Regions from separate parts of the Priestia sp. 40 genome, predicted to be linked through region 4. Evidence: riboswitches for the same ligand, from Rfam matches in the RefSeq annotation. Region 4 holds a riboswitch; each other region holds the start of a gene.
The links. Region 4 has a riboswitch for thiamine pyrophosphate ahead of tenA (thiaminase II). Riboswitches for the same ligand answer to the same signal wherever they lie in the genome.
Positions count from the first base shown of each region.

Region 1: another riboswitch for thiamine pyrophosphate. It lies ahead of ACO1DI_RS15235 (acetylornithine deacetylase); the one in region 4 lies ahead of tenA (thiaminase II).
Region 2: another riboswitch for thiamine pyrophosphate. It lies ahead of thiT (energy-coupled thiamine transporter ThiT); the one in region 4 lies ahead of tenA (thiaminase II).
Region 3: another riboswitch for thiamine pyrophosphate. It lies ahead of ACO1DI_RS16970 (thiamine phosphate synthase); the one in region 4 lies ahead of tenA (thiaminase II).

Region 1 is NZ_JBMPZA010000015.1:59,221-64,495, reverse strand. Features, by position in the region: gene ACO1DI_RS15250 (MurR/RpiR family transcriptional regulator) at 1-106, shown strand, start outside; gene ACO1DI_RS15245 (PTS transporter subunit EIIC) at 196-1,557, shown strand; gene ACO1DI_RS15240 (MupG family TIM beta-alpha barrel fold protein) at 1,554-2,564, shown strand; TPP riboswitch at 2,784-2,886, shown strand; gene ACO1DI_RS15235 (acetylornithine deacetylase) at 3,001-4,278, shown strand; gene tenA (thiaminase II) at 4,284-4,955, shown strand; gene ACO1DI_RS15225 (ABC transporter ATP-binding protein) at 4,948-5,275, shown strand, end outside.
Region 2 is NZ_JBMPZA010000019.1:75,516-80,790, forward strand. Features, by position in the region: gene ACO1DI_RS21955 (GNAT family N-acetyltransferase) at 1-62, shown strand, start outside; gene ACO1DI_RS21960 (hypothetical protein) at 166-534, shown strand; gene ACO1DI_RS21965 (amino acid permease) at 571-2,010, opposite strand; lysine riboswitch at 2,113-2,297, opposite strand; TPP riboswitch at 2,472-2,572, shown strand; gene thiT (energy-coupled thiamine transporter ThiT) at 2,605-3,213, shown strand; gene ACO1DI_RS21975 (ethanolamine ammonia-lyase reactivating factor EutA) at 3,370-4,788, shown strand; gene ACO1DI_RS21980 (ethanolamine ammonia-lyase subunit EutB) at 4,815-5,275, shown strand, end outside.
Region 3 is NZ_JBMPZA010000015.1:406,421-411,695, reverse strand. Features, by position in the region: gene ACO1DI_RS16985 (fluoride efflux transporter FluC) at 73-471, shown strand; gene ACO1DI_RS16980 (fluoride efflux transporter FluC) at 528-860, shown strand; gene ACO1DI_RS16975 (hypothetical protein) at 908-1,123, shown strand; TPP riboswitch at 1,282-1,383, shown strand; gene ACO1DI_RS16970 (thiamine phosphate synthase) at 1,506-2,129, shown strand; gene thiO (glycine oxidase ThiO) at 2,113-3,240, shown strand; gene thiS (sulfur carrier protein ThiS) at 3,237-3,440, shown strand; gene ACO1DI_RS16955 (thiazole synthase) at 3,446-4,213, shown strand; gene ACO1DI_RS16950 (thiazole biosynthesis adenylyltransferase ThiF) at 4,210-5,229, shown strand; gene thiD (bifunctional hydroxymethylpyrimidine kinase/phosphomethylpyrimidine kinase) at 5,252-5,275, shown strand, end outside.
Region 4 is NZ_JBMPZA010000016.1:32,349-37,623, reverse strand. Features, by position in the region: gene ACO1DI_RS18575 (aldehyde dehydrogenase) at 1-1,210, shown strand, start outside; gene tenA (thiaminase II) at 1,239-1,928, opposite strand; TPP riboswitch at 2,024-2,122, opposite strand; gene ACO1DI_RS18565 (TspO/MBR family protein) at 2,352-3,098, shown strand; gene ACO1DI_RS18560 (hypothetical protein) at 3,401-3,583, shown strand; gene ACO1DI_RS18555 (sodium-dependent transporter) at 3,754-5,088, shown strand; gene ACO1DI_RS18550 (cell wall hydrolase) at 5,119-5,275, opposite strand, start outside.

The DNA of each region.
Region 1 (5,275 bases), on a different contig from region 4:
GATTGATGTTTTATTTTTAAGTATTGCAGCGCAGCAGTACGACCAGACGATTGAGTATATTGACAAAACAAGAGATGCCATTCAGTTTTTGAAAGATAAAAAATAAAAAAAGAAAGCGATTGCAAAAAGGGGATTTTGTGGTCTGTTTCCTCAGTGGCGTATCCATCTAAGAGGAAAATACAAAGGGGGATTAACATGTCTTTAGATAATCATCAATTAGCAAAGGCTGTTTTGGAGATGCTTGGGGGAGCATCCAATATTGAAGCGTATACGCATTGTATGACGCGGCTGCGCGTGACTGTAAAAGATGATTCAATCGTTAAAAAAGCAGATATACGAAAACTTGAAGGCGTGCTCGGGTTAGTGGAAGAAGAGACGCTGCAAATCATTATTGGTCCTGGCAAAGTGAACAAAGTAACAGAGGAGTTTGGAAAGCTAATTGATGAATCCGGCGGTATTAACTTAGAAAATCGTGCAACACAGCGGAAATCGGAGCTAAAAGAAAAAAATGCAACTCCGTTTAAGCTCTTGCTTCGCCGAATTGCAAGTATTTTTATTCCGTTGATACCTGCTCTTGTAGCATCTGGACTTATTACTGGAGTGACAAAAGCAGCTGTGCAAGCGAAGTGGCTTCCGGCGGATTCACAGATTGCTATTCTTTTAACCGTTATCGGAAGCGGTTTATTTGCTTATCTTGGTATTTTAGTAGGTATTAATGCCGCAAAAGAGTTTGGAGGTTCGCCAGCTCTAGGAGGCTTAGCCGGTATTTTAGTCATTAATCCTGCCATAGCTGATATTAAACTTTTTGGGGAAGCACTTCTGCCGGGGCGGGGTGGCTTAATAGGCGTATTGCTTGCAGCAATCTTTATGGCCGTGTTAGAAAAACGAGTACGTAAATTTGTCCCTCAGTCACTGGATATTATTATTACACCAACCGTTACGGTGTTAATTACAGGAATTATTACGTATGTGGTATTCATGCCAATCGGCGGCTTGATTTCAGACGGAATCACAAAAGGTCTTTTAGGAGTTTTAGAGGTTGGAGGAGTTGTAGCAGGCTTTGTTTTAGGGGCAACGTTCTTGCCGCTCGTCATTACGGGACTGCATCAAGGCCTTACTCCTGTTCATTTAGAGCTTATCAATTCAATTGGAGATGATCCGCTTCTTCCTATCCTAGCAATGGGCGGAGCCGGTCAGGTCGGTGCAGCTTTTGCTATTTATATCAAAACAAAGAAAAAACGTTTAAAGCGAGCAATTGGAGGCGCACTTCCTTCAGGACTGCTCGGAATCGGAGAGCCACTTATTTTTGGAGTCACACTTCCTTTAGGGCGGCCATTCTTAACCGCTTGTCTTGGAGCTGGAATCGGCGGAGCGTTTCAGGCGCACTTCCATATTGCAACTGTAGCAGTGGGAGTATCAGGTTTACCGCTTACGTTTTTAGTTCATGCGCATCAAATTCTTCTTTATTTACTTGGATTAGTTATTGCTTACGCAGCAGGCTTTATTTGTACCTATTTCTTTGGATTTAACGATGAAATGGCGAGGGAGTTTGAATGATTGGCATTTCGTTTTATTTGAACGATAGAGATGCCAAACAAAGATTAGTAGAAGCGAGTGAATGCGGCGTTACACGCGCATTCACTTCACTTCACATTCCAGAGGAAAAAGGAGATTTGGCTGAACGGGCAAAAGAATTGCTTCATGTGGCTAGAGAGTGTGGAATAAGCGTGTATGCAGATGTATCCAAGGATACACCAGTTCATTTAGGTATCGAAAGCCTTATGACTCTATCTTCACTTGGCGTATCAGGTATTAGACTAGACGATGGCTTTAGCGTAGAAGAAACGATTTTACTTGCGAATGAGTTTTATATTGCCCTTAATGCAAGTACATTGTCAAAACAAGAAATAGAAGCGCTGTTATCTGCAGGCCTTCATCATCATCAGCTGCTTGCTTGGCATAATTTTTATCCGCGGCCTGAAACAGGGCTTGAAGAAACGTTTTTTCAACAGCAGACAGATTTATTCAATGAACTTTGTATTCCAGTGTGTGCTTATACTCCTGGAGAAGGCGAAAAGAGAGGTCCTATTTATCAAGGTCTTCCTACTAGAGAGAAGGACCGTAATAGATGTCCTTTTATCTCTGCAGTAGATTTATACGGATGCGGAGTAACGGAGGTTTATATTGGAGATCCATACGCCAGTTCAAGTTTATTAAAACGTTTAGTTCAATATCAAGAAAACCGCATTATTCCGCTACGCATTCGTTCACCTCATATACAGGGAACGTACAGCGTGCGTCCGGATATATCAAGAGACGTTCTGCGTTTGGTGGATACACGATCTGTAGAACCAGTGCCGCCATATCATACAGTCGAGCGCGGAATTGGAGCAATTACAATGGACAATGATGGCTACGGACGTTACAGAGGAGAGGTTCAAATAGCTAAAAGGAATTTGCCTGCAAATGCTAATGTTAACGTGATTGGGCATGTGATAGAAGAAGATCATGAACTGCTTTCGTTAGTGAGATCGGGTCAAAAACTTGAGCTTATTACTGTCTAAATGGAAAAAACGTGTATTTTTAAAGAAGCCAATAGCTAACTAGTAATCTTACAAAAACAAAGAGCACACACTGCTTGAAGAAGGTGTGTGCTTTTTATTTTACTAAAAAGGAAACTATTTTCATTACCCTATCATGAACCTTTCTATTGAATAAAACGCTTTACTATGATAAAACTATTACAGGTAAACATATGATAATAGATTAATTTCATAGAGATACAACACCACTAGGGGTGCTTTCGAAGCTGAGAGAGACGAGAAGTCTTAACCCTTATAACCTGAACTAGGTAATACTAGCGTAGGAAAGAGGTATTGTAATGCATGTTTTGTATGGGATTTCCTTACGAACTCGTTATAATAATTTTGTGTACATAAACAAAAACACTTCTTTCCTGCGAAAGAAGTGTTTTTTTATGCGTAAAGGAAGGTGTCATAAATGGAAGAAACAATTGATTTGCTTGTCAAACAGGTAGAGGAGCGCAAAGGAGAGTTAATCCAGTTATTAACAACGCTTGTTTCGTATAAAACGCCAGCGCCTCCTGCACGAAATTCTCGTGAAGCGCAGCTGCACGTAGCGAATTTTCTTAAAAACTGCGGTTTCTCCATTGATATGTGGGACTTATATTCTAACGACCCCATCGTAGTGGGTACGTTAAAAGGACAAAAATCAGCTGACTATCAAAGCCTGATTATTAACGGTCATATGGATGTTGCTGAGGTACAAGAAAATGAAAAATGGGAAACAGATCCGTTTGAAGCTGTCGTGAAAGACAATAAAATCATCGGACGCGGAGTTGCTGATATGAAAGGCGGCTTGGCAGGAGCGTTGTTTGCAGTTCAGCTTTTAACGGAAGCAGGAATCAAACTGCCGGGAGACTTGATTTTTGAATCCGTTGTAGGAGAAGAAGTAGGAGAGGCAGGTACGCTGCAATGCTGTCAGAAAGGGTATACAGCTGACTTTGCGCTTGTAGCGGATACGAGTGATTTACATATTCAAGGTCAAGGCGGAGTGATCACGGGATGGATTACGATAAAAAGCAGTAAAACCTATCATGACGGTACACGCCGAAGTATGATTCATGCTGGAGGAGGGCTTTTAGCCGCAAGCGCTATTGAAAAGATGGCAAAAGTGATCGGAGGGCTGCAAGAATTGGAGCGTCACTGGGCTGTTACAAAGAGCTATCCAGGATTTTTGCCAGGGACAAATACGATTAATCCAGCAGTAATCGAAGGCGGAAGACATGCTGCTTTTATTGCAGATGAATGCAGGCTGTGGATCACCGTTCACTATTATCCCAATGAATCGTACGACCAAGTATCAAAAGAAGTGGAAGAATACATTTTAGCTATTGCAAAAGCGGATCCATGGTTAAAAGACAATCTGCCAACCTTTGAATGGGGAGGCACATCGATGATTGAAGACAGAGGAGAAATCTTTCCGTCATTAGAAATTGATGAAAATCATGCAGGAGTGCAGCTGCTTGCAAAGACTCATGAACAAATGGAAGGGAAAAAGCCTCCAATTGATGTGTCAACTAGCGTAACAGACGGGGGATGGCTAGCTGATGCGGGAATTCCGGCGGCTATTTACGGTCCGGGAAATTTAGCAAATGCACATGCTGTGAACGAACAATTAGATATTAATCAGCTTGTTCAATATACAAAAGTGATGGTGCAGTTCATTTATACGTGGCTGCATACGCATAAGGAGTGATCATCATGAAATTTAGTGAACGATTATACGAAAAGCTGCAGCCTATTTGGCGTCAAAATCATAATCATCCCTTCGTACAGGGAATGGGAGACGGAACGCTTGAAAAGGAAAAGTTTCGCTTTTACATGATTCAAGATTACCTTTACCTAATTGATTATGCCAAGTTATTTGCAATTGGAGTCATGAAAGCTACCGATCTTCAAACGATGGGGAAATTTGCAGGCCTTTTAGATTCTACGTTAAATGAAGAAATGAGCCTTCACCGTGAGTATGCCAAGAAATTTGAAATCAGCGAAAAAGAATTAGAAAAAGCGCAGCCATCGCCTACAACGCTTGCATACACACACTATATGCTACACGTTGGTCAAAGCGGAACATTAGCTGAATTAGTGGCGGCTCTTTTGCCTTGTATGTGGAGCTACTGGGAAATAGGAAAAGAACTCAGTGAAAAGCCTGGAGCTAGCAATGAATTTTACCGCGAGTGGATTGAAATGTACAGCTCAGAAGAATTTGGAGAACTTGCGACGTGGTGTATCAACTTATTTGACTCACTTACTGAAGACAAATCAGAAGCGGAGTTAGAAAAGCTCGAAGAAATTTTCTTAAATACGACGCGTTTTGAGTATATGTTCTGGGATATGGCTTATAACGAAGCGATGTGGCCAATTCATGAATAACTCTGTGTTATCTTTTCAAAACGTCAGTTTTACGTACAAAAATGGTGATAAAGCGATTTTAAAATCATTAAACTTAGACGTGAAAGAAGGCGAGTTTGTCAGTATCGTTGGAGCGAGCGGATCTGGAAAAAGTACGTTGTTTCGTCTCATTACAGGTCTTGAACAGCAGAGTGAAGGCGATATCGTGATTAACGGGCAGTCTTATGAAAAGCGACTAGGAAAAGTAGGCTACATGCCGCAGCAAGATTTGCTGCTTCCGTGGCGTACAATCTTAGACAATGCAGCGCTGCCGCTTGAGCTGCACAATGTGTCAAAAGCAA
Region 2 (5,275 bases), on a different contig from region 4:
AAGAAGTAGGCTGGAAATTTGATCAGTGGCAAGATGTGCTTTTTTATCAGCTTATTTTATAAGATGTATGACACCTTTACACATTGTAACGTTTTAGTTTCATGTGTAAAGGTTATTAAAATAATAAGTCATTTTATTATTTTAATACGAAAGGTGTTAGCTATCATGAATACACATTTTCAATATCAGCATATAAGAGCTATTCCAAAAAGATGGTCCAAAAAAGAACTGCATATCCAGCTGAATAGAATCAAACACAATTCTGAACTATCTACTATAACAGCAGATCCGCTTTTTCACCTGTTACAATGTACTCGTTCGGGCCTTCAAACTAAGCAAGAAATCATAGACTACATCCAAAGCATTCCTACTCATCAACTTCCATCTTTTGTAACCTATTTAAGCAGGTTAATTCAGCATATTTATTATATAGAAGCTGCTGATTACTGCAATCGTCCCCTCAAAGGTTATATGCTTGTTATGAAAAAACAGCCCGCCTATATATCTCTACATTTTGCTGATCAGATCACATAAAAAAAGCTCTCTATTCAAAAGAATAGAGAGCTTTTTTTATTCGTATTTTTTCACTGTTACTTGGCATTCTTTTAACGGAATAAGTTTTGACTTTTTCGTCCATTTGTATCCTAACCAAACAATTAAGAATAAAGGAAGTCCGATATAAGAAACAAGTACACCGTACCAGTCAATCGAATCACCCATAAACGCCGAATAGTTTTGACCTAAAATAACAACAGCACATAAAATAAAGGCAAAGATAGGACCAAACGGGAAAAGTTTTGCATGATATGGAAGTTCACTCAAATCATGACCTTGGGCAACAAATGCTCTTCTAAAACGATAGTGGCTGATTGCAATTCCTAACCAAGCAATAAAACCAGACATACCAGAAGCATTAAGTAACCATGTGTATACCGCACCGTCTCCAAAAAATGAAGCACCAAATGCAAGTGTACCGACAAGTGCCGTTGCGATTAAGGCATTAACCGGAACGCCTCGTTTATTCACTTTTGCTAAGAACCTTGGTGCTTTTCCATCTTTCGCTAAGTTCCATAGCATACGCGTAGAAGCATACATACCTGAGTTACCAGCAGATAAAACGGCTGTTAAAATAACGGCATTGATAGCTGATGCTGCAAACGCCAGACCTGCTCGTTCGAATATTAGAGTAAACGGACTTACCCGCACATCATCACTTGCTAATGAATCCGCTGTGTATGGAATAAGCATTCCAATAACAAAAATAGCTAAAATATAAAATAACAAGATGCGCCAGAAGACTTGTTTAACTGCGCGAGGAACCGTTTTTTCCGGATCTTCACTTTCTCCAGCTGCGACTCCAAGCAACTCTGTTCCTTGGAATGAAAAACCAGCAGCCATAAAAATACCTAGTACAGTAAAGAATCCACCGTGAATCGGTCCATCACCAAGCGTGAAGTTTTTAAAACCTGGTGCTTCATTGTTAAAGATACCAAAAATCATCATAATACCAATAACTAAAAAGATGATAACCGTTACTACTTTAATTAACGAAAACCAAAATTCAGATTCACCAAATCCTTTTACAGAAAGGTAGTTAAGCCCAAACATAATTAATAAAAACAGGGCACTCCATAAAATGGAAGAAGAGTTTGGGAACCAAAATTTCATAATAAGGGCTCCAGCGGATAATTCAGCTGCAATCGTAATAGCCCAGTTATACCAGTAGTTCCAGCCGAGAGCGAAACCAAAGGATGGATCTACAAAACGAGACGCATACGTACTAAATGAACCAGCTTCAGGCATATAAGCTGCGAGCTCTGCTAGGCTGGTCATCAAAAAGTAAACCATGACGCCAATGATAGCGTAAGCTAAAAGCGCTCCCCCAGGTCCTGCTGTGTGAATTGCTCCACCACTTGCTAGGAATAAGCCGGTTCCGATGGCTCCTCCTAATGAAATCATCGTTAAGTGGCGAGATTTCAACCCACGTTTTAATTCTTGCTGCTCTTGCATAGATAAATACTCCTTTCGAATGTACGGAAAGAGACGGGATAACATAAAAAAAGCCCGCAGTATATGTGCGCGCTTTTAAATCTGAAAACCGCGTCAACCTTCCGTGAAGATAGCTCTTCACATCACTCGCATGATGTGACAGTTCTGTTCCTGTTCGGAGACAGCCCCAGCTTAAATCAACCGAGAAGTGATCTAAACTTCGGCAATTTTTCCTTTCAAGCAACATCCTCAATGTTCTCTGCATTTCCGTTACTTTACTATTAAAAACTGCGACCTCTACCTCATCGATTAGGATGAGGGTTTTTTATATTCAATTGACATAAAAGAAGTATAACAAATACTAAAACGATTGTCATTATAAAAAATAGATTCAGAAAATAGAAACATCTTTGAAATCTCTCGAATCTATTTTGTTACATATGGTATAATATACATTGTCTTTATACTACATAAATATCCAAACGTACCACAGGGGGAGCCGCCGTGCTGAGAGTGAACGAAATGTTCAGACCCTTAGAACCTGTTAGTTAACGCTAGCGTAGGAATGTGGGAATAGTAGCATATATTTGCTTACTCCTGTGTAAACCGTTTGATATGAATGATTCAAAAACAGGAGTGAGAAACGTGAATAAAGAATTACCTTTACAGGCTAAAATTGAAATAGCTATTTTTGCAGCATTGGCACTTCTACTTGACCTTTTGCCTTCCATTAAGATTGCAACGGCTGTAAGTATTTCGTTCTCCATGGTGCCCATTTTTATTATGTGCTTTCGCTGGGGAGTAAAAGGCGGGGCTCTATCTGGTCTATTATGGGGGCTTTTGCAGTTAGCGACAGGAACGGCTTATATTTTAACAGCGCTACAAACATTTATTGAATATATTGTGGCTTTTGCTTTTATAGGTTTTGGAGGTATTTTTTCACAATCTATTAAAACAAATTTAGCTACCAATAACAGATCAAAAGCTTTTGTTTTGATTGTTTTATCCCTTATTATCGGAAGCTTCGCACGTTATTTCTGGCACTTTATTGCTGGTATTATTTTCTGGGGATCGTACGCACCAAAAGGTATGTCCGCTCTGTGGTATTCTTTTTCAATGAACGGTATTTCAATGGTAGGGTCACTAATAGCCTGCTTAGTCATTCTTTCATTGTTAATTCCATCGGCATCAAGAATGATTGTAACTAAATCACATTCATCATAAGAAAAAAGACTAAATCTACCAAGATTTAGTCTTTTTTGTCATTTGTCACCTTTCTTTACACAAAAGTGTGTCAGGTTTGATAACATAGTTAGTGAAATATTCAAAAAACTGTTTTATGATAGTCAACATATTCAAACGAGATAAAGGATTGATAGCATGCTACAGAAATGGATCACGAGCATAGGTTTAGATATTGGAACAAGTACAACAAAACTGATTGTAAGCAAGCTGTTAATAGCAAATCAACAAAATCAGTTTACGCTGCCAGGCTGTCAAATTATTGATCGTCAAGTAACGTATGCAAGTTCTATCTATACCACACCTATGCTAAACGAGGTTGAAATCGATGTTCAACGATTAACGGTACTACTAGAACAAGAGTACAAGAATGCAGAAATCTCCTTAGATCAAGTGGAGGCGGGCGCTGTGATCATCACAGGAGAAACTGCTAGAAAGCAAAATGCAGAAACTATCGTTCACTATCTAGCCGAACATGCTGGAGATTTTGTTGTTGCAACAGCCGGTGCTGACTTGGAAGGAATATTGGCGGCAAAAGGATCAGGAGCAATCCAACATTCCGCTGAAACAAATGCAGTAATTGCCAATATTGATGTAGGAGGAGGCACCGCTAACATCGCTTTATGTCAAAACGGAAAAGTGATCGAAACGTTTACGCTGCATGTAGGTGGAAGATTAATTCGGCTGAATTCAGACGGCTTTGTTACCTACGTTTCACCTTATTTAACTGAATTTTTAAAAAATAATTCTTTAATACTGCGAGAAGGTGAAAAAGCAACATTTGAAAAACTCTCGTCTATCTGTCAATTACTAGCTGAAGAAACCGTGAATTATGTAAGAGCACTAATTCAAACCTCTTCGCTGCTCGTTTCTCCTCATACAAGATCTTCTATCCAACCAGAAACAATTATGATTTCAGGAGGGGTAGGAGCAATGATGGAGAAGCAAAAGCCGAAAACAGTGAGGGAAGTGGCTGTACATGGAGACATTGGTCCTCTGCTAGCGTATCAGTTTCAATCCATACACGTATCTCAAGCCGCTGAAACAACGCGCGCTACTGTCATTGGGGCTGGCATGCAAAATACAGAAGTTAGCGGATCAACCGTATACATTAAGTCTAAAAAACTGCCGCTGAAAAACATTCCGATTATAGAAATACCTGTACAGCCAGAGGAGGAGTGGAATCCGCAGCTGTTTCAAGAAAGAGCTCGAGCGTCATGCATGCAGGCTTCAACTATTTTCAGCGCAGAAGATCCTCCCGTTGCTATTGCTTTATCGCATTTTCCTTACTGCAGCTATAAGATGCTTCAAGAATTAGCAAAAGTAATAAGCGCTGAATTTGGTGCTTGTTTTAAGGGAGCTAAGTGCCTCGTTGTTTTATGCGAGCAAGATATTGCAAAAGCCTTAGGACAAGCACTAGCCAAACAGAAGAAAGAATTAGAAATTATTTGTTTAGATCAAATTGATTTTACACACGGAGATTACATCGATTTAGGGTTACCAGTAGCTGGAGAAGCAATCTCCGTTTCCGTTAAAACGCTCGCTTTTTCATCCTAATCCACTAAATATACAAGGAGGAAACGATGTTTAAAACTACACGATTATTAGGAGAAACATTTTCATTTTATAGCTTAAAAGAAATCATGGCCAAAGCAAACGAAGAACGTTCTGGAGATCAGCTAGCAGGAATTAGCGCCGAGTCAATGAAAGAACGAATGGCAGCCAAACAAGTTCTAGCTGATATCACACTTGCTGATATTCGAAATTACCCGCTGCTAAGCGCAGATGAAGACAACGTCTCGGCAATAATCGAAAGTCAGATCGATTCATCGGCTTACGACATTATAAAAAACTGGACGGTAGCAGATTTGCGAGAATATATTTTATCTGATCAGCATAGCGGAGAAGACCTTCTTGCACTTAGCAAAGGATTAAGCAGCGAAATGATTGCGGCAGCTACTAAAATTATGTCCAATTTAGATTTAATTCAAGGAGCTGCCAAGATAGAAGTGCAAACTACTTGCCAAACGACTATCGGCCAAAA
Region 3 (5,275 bases), on a different contig from region 4:
AGTTAAATGTTAAGGTAGAAATAAATTCCTTATGGTACACTTAAAGAAGAATTTATGAAACGGAGCGATATGATGAAAGCCATAAACTTAATCTCAATTGCCTTTGGTGCTATCGCTGGTACGTATGCACGTTATTTTCTAAATCTTTCCTTATTATATACGGGGTATCCAATAGGAACAGTAATTGAAAACCTATTAGGTAGCTTCATATTAGGACTATTAACGGGATTTTTTGCGTGGAAACAGCCAAAGGAATGGATCAAGCTTGGACTAGGCGTGGGCTTATGCGGCGGTTTTACCACGTATTCAACGTTTGCAGGAGACTTCGTTTCTCTCACTCAGCATTATTTATGGGGTGGAGCCATTTATTTCATTGTCTCTTTAGTAGGCGGAATCCTTTTTGCTTTAGCAGGCTATCTATGCGGTGAAACGGCAGGAAAAAATTTAGTAAAAGTACATGAGGTGAAGTAAATGAGCATAGTGAGCTTGGCACTTGGGGGGCAGCTGGAGGCATATGCCGTTATCTTTTGGGATTAAAGGTTACAAAAACAGCTTCAAATCCTCCTTTTCCAGTATCAATGCTGTTTGTTAACTTGCTTGGTGCGTTTGGACTTGGTCTTTTTTACGGTAGTTATTATGGAAAGGTTCCGAGTCATGCTTATAATGATTCAATATTTCTAATGATCGGCATTGGTTTTTTCGGGGCTTTTACCACTTTTTCAACGTTTAGTGTGGAAACCGTGCAGTTAATTCGAGAAAAATCTTATCAGAAAATGTTGGTGTACGTGGGGATTTCAGCATTTGGAACAATTGGTTTATTTACAGTGGGTTTACTGGCAGGAACGTTTTTATTTAAATAAAGAGAACGTTTCTAGTAGGGAAAAACAAAAAGACGGAGAAGTAGAGAATGGATAGAAAAGCAGAAGTTTGGAAATACATTTTGTTGATTGTTGCTGTTGCAGGTCAGATCATCGGTTTTTTATTTTTATTTATAAATGTTGTGGCGGCATTTATTTTTTACGGTTTTTATATTCTAACTTTTATTATGTTACTCCTGCTGTTTATATGGGATCGGAAAAAGGAAAAAGACAAAGAAGAATTTGACGACTATACCGATTACTAACCATATAAAAAGCAGAATGGTGCGGTGCGCCGGGCCTCTTAGTAAAGAAGCTTAAAAGATACATCTATAAAAGGAAGAGAGCCGTAAGAGCATAAAGAGATATTGTATTTACATCTAGTTGTGTTATAATTTTAAGTGCAAAAACAAAATCAATAAATAGCAATCACTAGGGGAGCTTTTTGAAGCTGAGACGAATGCATTTCGGACCCTTTGAACCTGATCTGGTTTGTACCAGCGTAGGGAAGTGGCGATCATGTTTACATAACGATACATGCTAACCACTCTACGTTGTAGGGTGGTTTTTTTGTATGTAATAAAGCCCTCTACACAAGATAAAGTGATTGAAATTTCTCTTTATTCTGAATGGAAAGGTTTCGATCATATGGATATTCCTAAATTTCATGTCATTACAACAGATAAGCAGCCAATTGAAGAGGTTCGGGACATTTTAACGGCTATCGTGCCTTTTGCGGGTGCCATTCATATTAGAGAAAAAAAGAAAACAGCAAAGCAGATTCAATGTTTACTAGAAAGCCTGCCATTTTGTCGCTCTAAAATTATTGTAAATGACCGAGTTGATGTAGCGCATGCTTTAAAAGCAAAAGGGGTGCAGCTTGCCTATCATAGTTTAGACGTTTCGTGCGTTAGAGACGCATTTCCTTCTCTTATTGTCGGAAAATCAGTTCACTCTGTGGAAGAAGCTCTAGAAGCTGAAAAAGATGGAGCTCACTATATTCTATACGGACATATTTATTCAACTCATTCAAAAAAAGAATTAAAAAGCCGAGGGATAGCAGCGTTAAAAGAAGTAGTAGACGCTGTGAAGATACCAGTTATTGCGATTGGTGGAATTACACCTGTAAATGCCAAAGAGGTGCTGCAAACAGGAGCACACGGTATAGCTGTGATGTCTGGTGTCATGCTTGCGCAAGATCCGCTTAAAGCAATCAAACAATATTCTCATATATGGACATCTGGAGGTGGAGAAAATGAAGCAGCATTATGATGTACTGTTAGTCGGAGGAGGCATAATTAGCTCTTCTATCGCTTATCATTTGTCAAAACAAGGAGCGTCAGTAGCCATTCTTGAGCGCAATCAAATTGGTTGTGAAGCTTCAAGTGCAGCTGCTGGTATTTTAGGTGCTCAAGCTGAAATTGATGAAGAAGGTCCTCTTTTAGACCTTGCTATTAAGAGCAGAAGTATGTTTCCTGAACTGGTGAAGGAACTAAAAGAAAAAACGGCAATCGACGTAGAGCTTATTCAAAAAGGCTTATTAAAAGTCGCTGTAACAGAAGAAGATGCACACGTATTAAAGAAAAAAGCCGATCAGCATCATCAATGGGACAAAGATGTAAGATGGATCGACGTAAAAGAAGCGCGGTTGTTAGAACCGGGGCTCTCTCCAGACATATACGGAGCCATTACAATACCTGGAGACGGCCAGCTAGCTCCGGCTAAGTTAACACATGCTCTTGCTCATGGAGCCTTGTATCACGGAGCAGATGTATTTGAATACTGTGACGTTCATTCTCTTATTACGGAAAATGAAACAGTAAAAGGTGTACAGACGTCTAAAGGCTCTTTTTATGGAGGAAAAGTAGTGATCGCAGCAGGCTCATGGGCTAAACGTTTTATTTCTTCTGAACATTTAGGTCAGGTATTTCCTGTAAAAGGAGAGTGTATTGCTCTTCAAAGTCATAAGCCGCTGCTTTCTAAAACGATTTTTTTAGATGAAGGTTTTTATTTAGTGCCAAAGGCTGGTGGAAGAATCGTAATCGGGGCAACTAAGCTGCAGCATGATTTTACTAAGACCGTTTCTGCACAAGGTATTCAATTTCTGCTGGATAAAGCTGCTGTGCTTCTGCCGGCTATTAAAGAAGCCACATTTGAAAAAGCATGGGCAGGTCTTCGTCCACAAACAAATGATGGCTGGCCTTATTTAGGAGAGCATCCTGAAATAGCGAATCTACACATGGCGTTTGGCCACTACCGAAACGGTATTTTATTAAGTGCTGCAACTGGAAAAATTATGGCTGATGCTTTGGTAGGGAAAGAGCCGAATCATTCATTTTTTACATCATTTCAGCTAACGAGAGTAATGGAGGGAGTTCATTGAATCTAATCATTAATGGTAAGAACGTTACTGTTGGAGATGAAATTGAAACGGTCGAGCACTTGTTGCAGGCTCAGAACCTGCATGAACGAGTGGTAATTGTTGAGCTAAACAAGAACATTTTACAAAAAGAAGAACATAGTGATGCAAGTTTAAAAGATGGAGATACATTAGAAGTCGTTTCATTTGTAGGAGGAGGATGAAGAGTATGTTAAAAATTGGACAATATACATTTAATTCACGTTTATTATTAGGAACAGGGAAATTTCCGGACTTTACGACTCAGCGTCAAGCGGTAGAAGAGTCGGAAACAGAAATTTTAACATTTGCTGTTAGACGAATGGATATTTTTGATCAAAATCAGCCTAATTTACTAGAAGCGCTTGATGTGAAGCGTTTCACTCTGTTACCTAACACGGCTGGAGCAAAAACTGCAGAAGAAGCGGTACGTATTGCTAAATTAGCTAAAGCTTCTGGACTTTGTGACATGGTGAAAGTAGAAGTAATTGGATGTGATAAAACGCTGCTTCCTGATCCAGTTGAAACATTAAAAGCTAGTGAAGAGCTGTTAAAGGAGGGCTTTACCGTTTTACCTTACACATCAGATGATGTTTTACTTGCGCGTCGTTTAGAGGAGTTAGGCGTACATGCCATTATGCCAGGAGCTTCGCCTATCGGTTCAGGTCAAGGTATTATTAATCCGTTGAACATGCGTTTTATCATTGAACAATCAACTGTTCCAGTAATTGTAGATGCAGGTATTGGAACGGCTTCAGATGCGGCTCAAGCTATGGAGCTAGGAGCAGATGGTGTGTTATTAAATACAGCTGTTTCAGGAGCAAAAGATCCTGTGAAAATGGCTCGTGCTATGAAGCTAGCGATTGAAGCAGGAAGAGCAGCATTTGAAGCAGGACGTATTGAAAAGAAACAATATGCAACGGCAAGCAGTCCAACAGAAGGGATGAGTATCGGTTGATTAATCGTTATTCCCGCCAAGAACTGTTTCAACCTATTGGAAAAGGCGGACAGCAGCAAATTCAAGAAAAGCATGTTCTGATTGTAGGAGCAGGTGCTCTTGGAACAGGGAACGCCGAGGCCCTTGCGCGAGCGGGGGTAAAGAAAATAACGCTCATTGACCGGGACTATGTAGAGTGGAGCAACCTTCAGCGGCAGCAATTGTATAGTGAAAGAGATGCTGATAAAAGAATCCCAAAAGCAATTGCCGCTAAAAAACGGCTTCACGATATTAATCATGATGTAAAAGTAGAAGCGCACGTAGCAGACGGTACCCCTCAAGTTTTAGAACAGCTTGTTGAGGGGATAGATGTTATGATTGATGCGACCGATAATTTTGACACACGCCTTGTAATGAATGATTTATCACAAAAATATGATATTCCTTGGATTTATGGAGCATGTGTCGGAAGTTATGGAATTAGTTATACTATCATACCAAGTGAAACACCGTGTTTATCCTGTTTGCTTGAGTCTGTACCGCTTGGAGGGTTAACATGTGATACAGTGGGGATTATTAGTCCTGCTGTACAAATGGTAGTCGCTCATCAAGTAACAGAAGTGTTAAAAATATTAGTCGGAGACTGGAATGCGCTCAGAAGGGAACTTGTTTCGTTTGACGTATGGAAAAATGAGTATACGAGCATCAATGTGAACGTGTTTCGCAAATCTGCTTGCCGCTCATGCGGCAGTGAACAAACGTATCCCTTTTTACAATATGAAAATCAAACGAAAACAGCTGTGCTATGCGGAAGAAACACGGTACAAATCCGTCCGGGCAAATCAGCTAAGCAGCCGCTGCAGTCTTTAGGTGAACGATTAAAAGAAAAAGGATATAAAATTGAACAAAATCCGTATCTGCTTTCTTTTTATGTAGATGATTACCGTTTAGTGATGTTTCAAGATGGACGAGTCTTTGTCCATGGAACAAACGATATAGTAGAAGCAAAGTCACTTTATCATCGGTATATTGGGTAAGAAAGAGATGGAGGTTTCAAGCATGACAGTACCAAAAGCATTAACC
Region 4 (5,275 bases):
ATCTGAAGTAGAGGCGTACACGTCGGAAATTGGAATTTTACTAGAGGAGATTCGATTTACGCTTAAGCATTTAGCAAAATGGATGAAGCCTAAAAAAGTAAAAACCGCTTTAACACATGTGGGCTCTAAAGGGAAAATTGTTCCTGAACCGTATGGAGTCGCGTTAATTATTGCCCCGTGGAACTATCCGTTTCAATTAGCGCTGTCTCCTTTAGTAGGAGCGATTGCCGCTGGAAACACGGCGATTATCAAACCTTCTGAATTAACGCCTAGCGTATCTCGCGTTATACAAGAATTACTAGCTGAGGCTTTTGATCCAGCATTTGTGACGGTGATTGAAGGCGCTGTAGACACGACAAGCCTGCTTTTAAAACAGCCCCTTGATTATATTTTCTTTACGGGAAGTGTAAATGTAGGGAAAATTATTATGCAAGAAGCAGGGAAGCAGCTTATTCCAGTCACGCTTGAGCTAGGTGGGAAAAGTCCGTGCATTGTACATGAAGATGCAAACCTAGATCTTGCAGCGAAACGAATTATGTTTGGCAAAGGAATGAATGCAGGCCAAACGTGTGTTGCTCCTGATTATTTGCTCGTGCATAAAAAAGTGAAAGCGCAGCTGGTAGAGAAACTTCGCGAAGCAATTTATCAATTTTACGGTAGTAATCCACTTGAAAGCGACCGCTACGGCCGTATTGTCAGTGAGCGCCATTTTACTCGGCTAGTTGAGTTTTTAAAAGACGGAAATGCTATAGTTGGAGGCGGATATCAGAAGGACAGGTTAACAATAGAGCCTACGGTGTTAAGTGAAGTGAGCTGGAATTCGGACGTTATGCAAGAAGAAATCTTTGGACCAATTCTTCCTTTAATTGAATACGAAACGCTAGACGAAGTCGTTCACAAAGTCCAAGAAAAAGCTAAGCCGTTAGCTCTTTACTTATTTACAGAAAGTGAAGATGTGCAAAACGTCATAACGGAGCGTCTTTCATTTGGAGGAGGCTGTATAAATGATACGCTTATGCATATCGCTACGCCGTATTTACCCTTTGGCGGAGTAGGAGAAAGCGGTACGGGTCAATATCATGGAGAAGACAGCTTCCGGACATTTTCTCATTTTAAAAGCATGCTGTCTCAAACAACCAAGTTTGATTTGTCATTCCGCTATCCTTCGGAAAAACAAAGCTTGAAAATGATTAAAAAATTATTGAAATAAAAGAGCCTCCTGATAGGAGGCTCTTTTGTTATTTTGAAAGTGAAAGCTGAGAAAGCGGCCATTTTTCTTGGGTATATGCCATTTCCCAAAATAAATACTCGAGTTCACAGCTTTTGATGAAGTGATCTTTCATACGGTTACGTTCTTCTTCAGTCGCTTGCTCTGCAAGTTCATCAAGCTTGTTGCAAAACCATTGTGTTGTGCCATTCATTTCTTCATTATTATAAAACTGAATCCATTCATAAAAAGGATGAGAAGGAGATGGATTTACTTGCTCTGTAATGCGCTGGCCAATTTCAACGTACGTCCACGGGCATGGAAGGAGCACGGCAATGATTTCCGCTAAGCTGCCTGTATGCGCAACGCTCATCATATGATTGATGTAGTGACTAGCCGTCGGTGAAAGCGTCTCAGTGTGAAGGTCTTCATAGCGTACGCCTGCTACTTCACAAAAATTATTGTGAGGGTGGACTTCACTATGTAACACCGTAGAAATGCCGGCATTAAAGGCTTCCATTTCGGTGCGCGTGCGGCATTTTGTTAAAGCAGCGCCGTAAATGCGGACAAATGCTGTTAAGTATTCATAGTCTTGAGAAACGTAGTGAATAAGCGCTTCTTTTGGCACGTTTCCTTCAGCAATTCCTTTAATAAAAGGATGGTTAAAAATTGCTTCGTAAATATAGTTTGCTTCTTGTCTTAATTGAGATGAAAATGACATCAAAATCCTCCTTTAATATGAGGAAGTCACAAACAAGCACATAAAGGAAATAAAAAACACTCCGTTTATAAGCGGAGTGGCAAAGGACAGTAAGAAACTGAACATTGCCACTTTCCTACGCTGGTATGAGCCAGATCAGGTTCAAAGGGATCAAGAAAACTTGTCTCAGCCGATGGGCACCCCTAGTGGACTTCCTGTTAATCTATGTTTAACTTACCATATATTCTGAAAAATGAAAAGTGATATTAAAACTTGGAAGCAAACTGTTTTTTATCCCTTAAAGAGGCAGCTTCTTTAAGCTGTTTTTAATCATTTTTGTGTAAAAATGCATATTTTTAGGGGAGAAGAGGTATTAATGAAGGGAAGAGCCGTTTTGGTCTCCAAAACATTTCCCCCTATAAATAGAAGAAAGGAGAGAATAAAATGGCAAAATTTCGTTTGTATGCCGTATTAAATGTAGTAGGTTTGGCTATTACACTACTTGTGAATTATTTAGCAAATGCTATTCCAATAGGAGGAAAAACAACGGCAGAGGCTTCTGCACAAGTTCCTACGTTGTTTACACCAGCCGGTTATGCCTTTGCTATCTGGGGCGTTATTTATTTATTATTAACCATTTGGGTTATACGTCAATTTTTTGCAAGAGAAGATCAAAAGGAGATATACGCACGTATAGGCATTTGGTTTTTCCTAAACTGTTTGTTGAACAGTGCATGGATTTTTATTTTCCAAAACGATTACTATAAGTTATCACTTTTAGTTATGTTCTTTATTTTGGGTACATTAATGGTTGTGTATTCCATCATTCAGCATTCTCGGATGACAACATGGTTCATGCGTCTGCCGATTTCCCTTTATCTTGGCTGGATTTCCGTTGCGACTATTGTTAATGTGTTTGTCGTATTTCAAGCGAATGGAATAGAACATTTGCTTGGCTTAAACGAGTTAGCCTGGACGATTATTATGCTGCTAGTAGGGGCCGTGCTTGGCATTACATTCACATTAAAAAACCGAGACGCTGTTTATCCGCTTGTTTTTGTTTGGGCTTATATTGCCATTGCGGTAAAACAAAGTGGAAATCAGTCCATTGTAATCACGGTCATTATTTCAGTTGTTTTATTAGCAATTGCTATTATTGTAGGATTGATTAAGCGCTATAGACGTTTGTAAAAAGAAGCTCTAGCCTATATAAGCTAGAGCTTTTTATGATGCTCTTTTGATTGTAAAAAAGCAGCTGTAAAAGCAATTAAGCTAATTAAAATACCAAACGGAACAACAATTGGTACGAATGATAAAATAAATGTCATAAGTGTAACCTCCATGTTGCATCGGTGCGTAATGAAAAATTCAACTTTTTTAAATTGAAGTCCCGTTATTATAGTATGCTAGGCTCTTGGTTTGGAGCCTATATGTTTAGAAATAAATGAAAAAGGCAACATACGTTACATATAGGTTATATAGGAGGAGTTAAAATGGAAACATATATAGTCGCTTACACAGATAAAGATACTATGGAGTATAAACAAGTGACCTGCGAGAGTTATGAAGATGCAGAGCGTACGGTTCTTCGGTTAGAAAGAGAAGGGCATATGCATATTGAAGAAATATCAAATCAGGAAGCCTACCGTGGAGATGAGTCATCGTACAGAGAATAATTGTTGAATAAAAAGATCGAACCTAAAATGAAGAAGCCGCTGCTTCTTCATTTTTTTATATAAATATCATTTTATACAAAAAAGTAAAACGGGAATGATTTTCTTCTGCATTTATGGTACAGTACTAATCAGGTGAGTTTTGAGTTTAGAAGAGGAGAGAGTAACATTATATGAGTAAAGGAAATCAGTGGTCTTCACGCCTCGGTTTTATTTTAGCATCTGCTGGGGCAGCAATTGGTCTAGGAGCGATATGGAAATTTCCATACGTAACGGGAACCAGTGGCGGTGGAGCATTTTTTGCGTTGTTTATTTTATTTACAATTTTTATTGGATTGCCGCTTCTGCTGGCAGAATTTATCATTGGAAGACATACGGGAAAAGAAGCAATTAGTGCTTATAAGGCAATTGCCCCGAAGTCCGCTTGGGTATGGATTGGCAGGCTGGGAGTAGTCAGCTGTGTCGTATTGCTTTCCTTTTACAGCGTCGTTGGCGGCTGGGTGATTTTATATACGATTATGAGCGTAACCGGCATGCTAAGCGGAAAAGAGTATGGCCCGCTATTTAATGCTGTCATTAGTCAACCTTATGTAGTATTAGGTGCACAGGCGCTGTTTTTATTAATTACAGTGTTTGTTATTTCAAAAGGCGTACAAAAAGGAATAGAGCGTGCTAATAAATATATGATGCCGCTGTTATTTATCTGTTTTATCATTATTGTTGTGCGCTCTTTAACATTGGACGGAGCTATGGACGGAGTAAAGTTCTTTTTAAAACCGGATTTTTCAGCCATTACAGGGTCATCTGTTCTCTATGCGCTTGGCCAGTCGTTTTTCTCGCTTTGCGTGGGATTATCCTGCATGGTGACATATAGCTCTTATTTAGGGAAAAAAGTAAGCTTGACGCGTTCAGCAGGCACCATTGCTATTTTAAACTTGTTTGTTTCGCTGCTGGCAGGCTTGGCTATTTTTCCAGCCGTTTTTTCGTTTGGATTAAAGCCAACTGAAGGGCCTGGACTTTTGTTTGTGGTCTTGCCAACAGTATTTGAGAAAATGCCGTTTGGCACCGTCTTTTTAGCACTGTTTTTAATTTTATTTCTATTCGCTACGCTTACGTCTGCTTTTTCACTGCTGGAAATTATCGTAGCTGCTTTAACCAAAGACGATCAGACAAAACGAACTCGCTACGCTTCTTTATCAGGGATTCTTGTGTTCGTAGTAGGTATCCCATCAGCGCTTTCGTTTGGTGTATTAAAACATGTTTCACTTTTTGGCAGAAGTATATTTGACGTAGCTGACTTTTTTGTGAGCAACTTAATGCTGCCTCTTGGAAGTTTAGCCATTGCGATTTTTGTGACATTTAAAATGAAAAAAGAAGCCGTGTATGAAGAGTTTATTTCAGGAAGTACAAAAGGCGCTAAATTATTCAACGCATGGTTCTTTCTAGTTAAATACGTATTGCCTATTATTATTATAGCTGTTCTATTAAGCTTACTTGTTGCATATTAAAAAAAGCACTCATCTGAGTGCTTTTTTTGTTTATTTTGCAAAAACGTGATTTCCGATTGTAATCGTAACCTGTTTTTGACGAAGCCACTGGTTGCTTGTTTTATCTGGATTAAAGAAGAATAACGAACCTTTTCCTTGACCTCTAAAAGCTAGTGCTTCATTTACAGCTTTTTTTGCTTCAGCATCC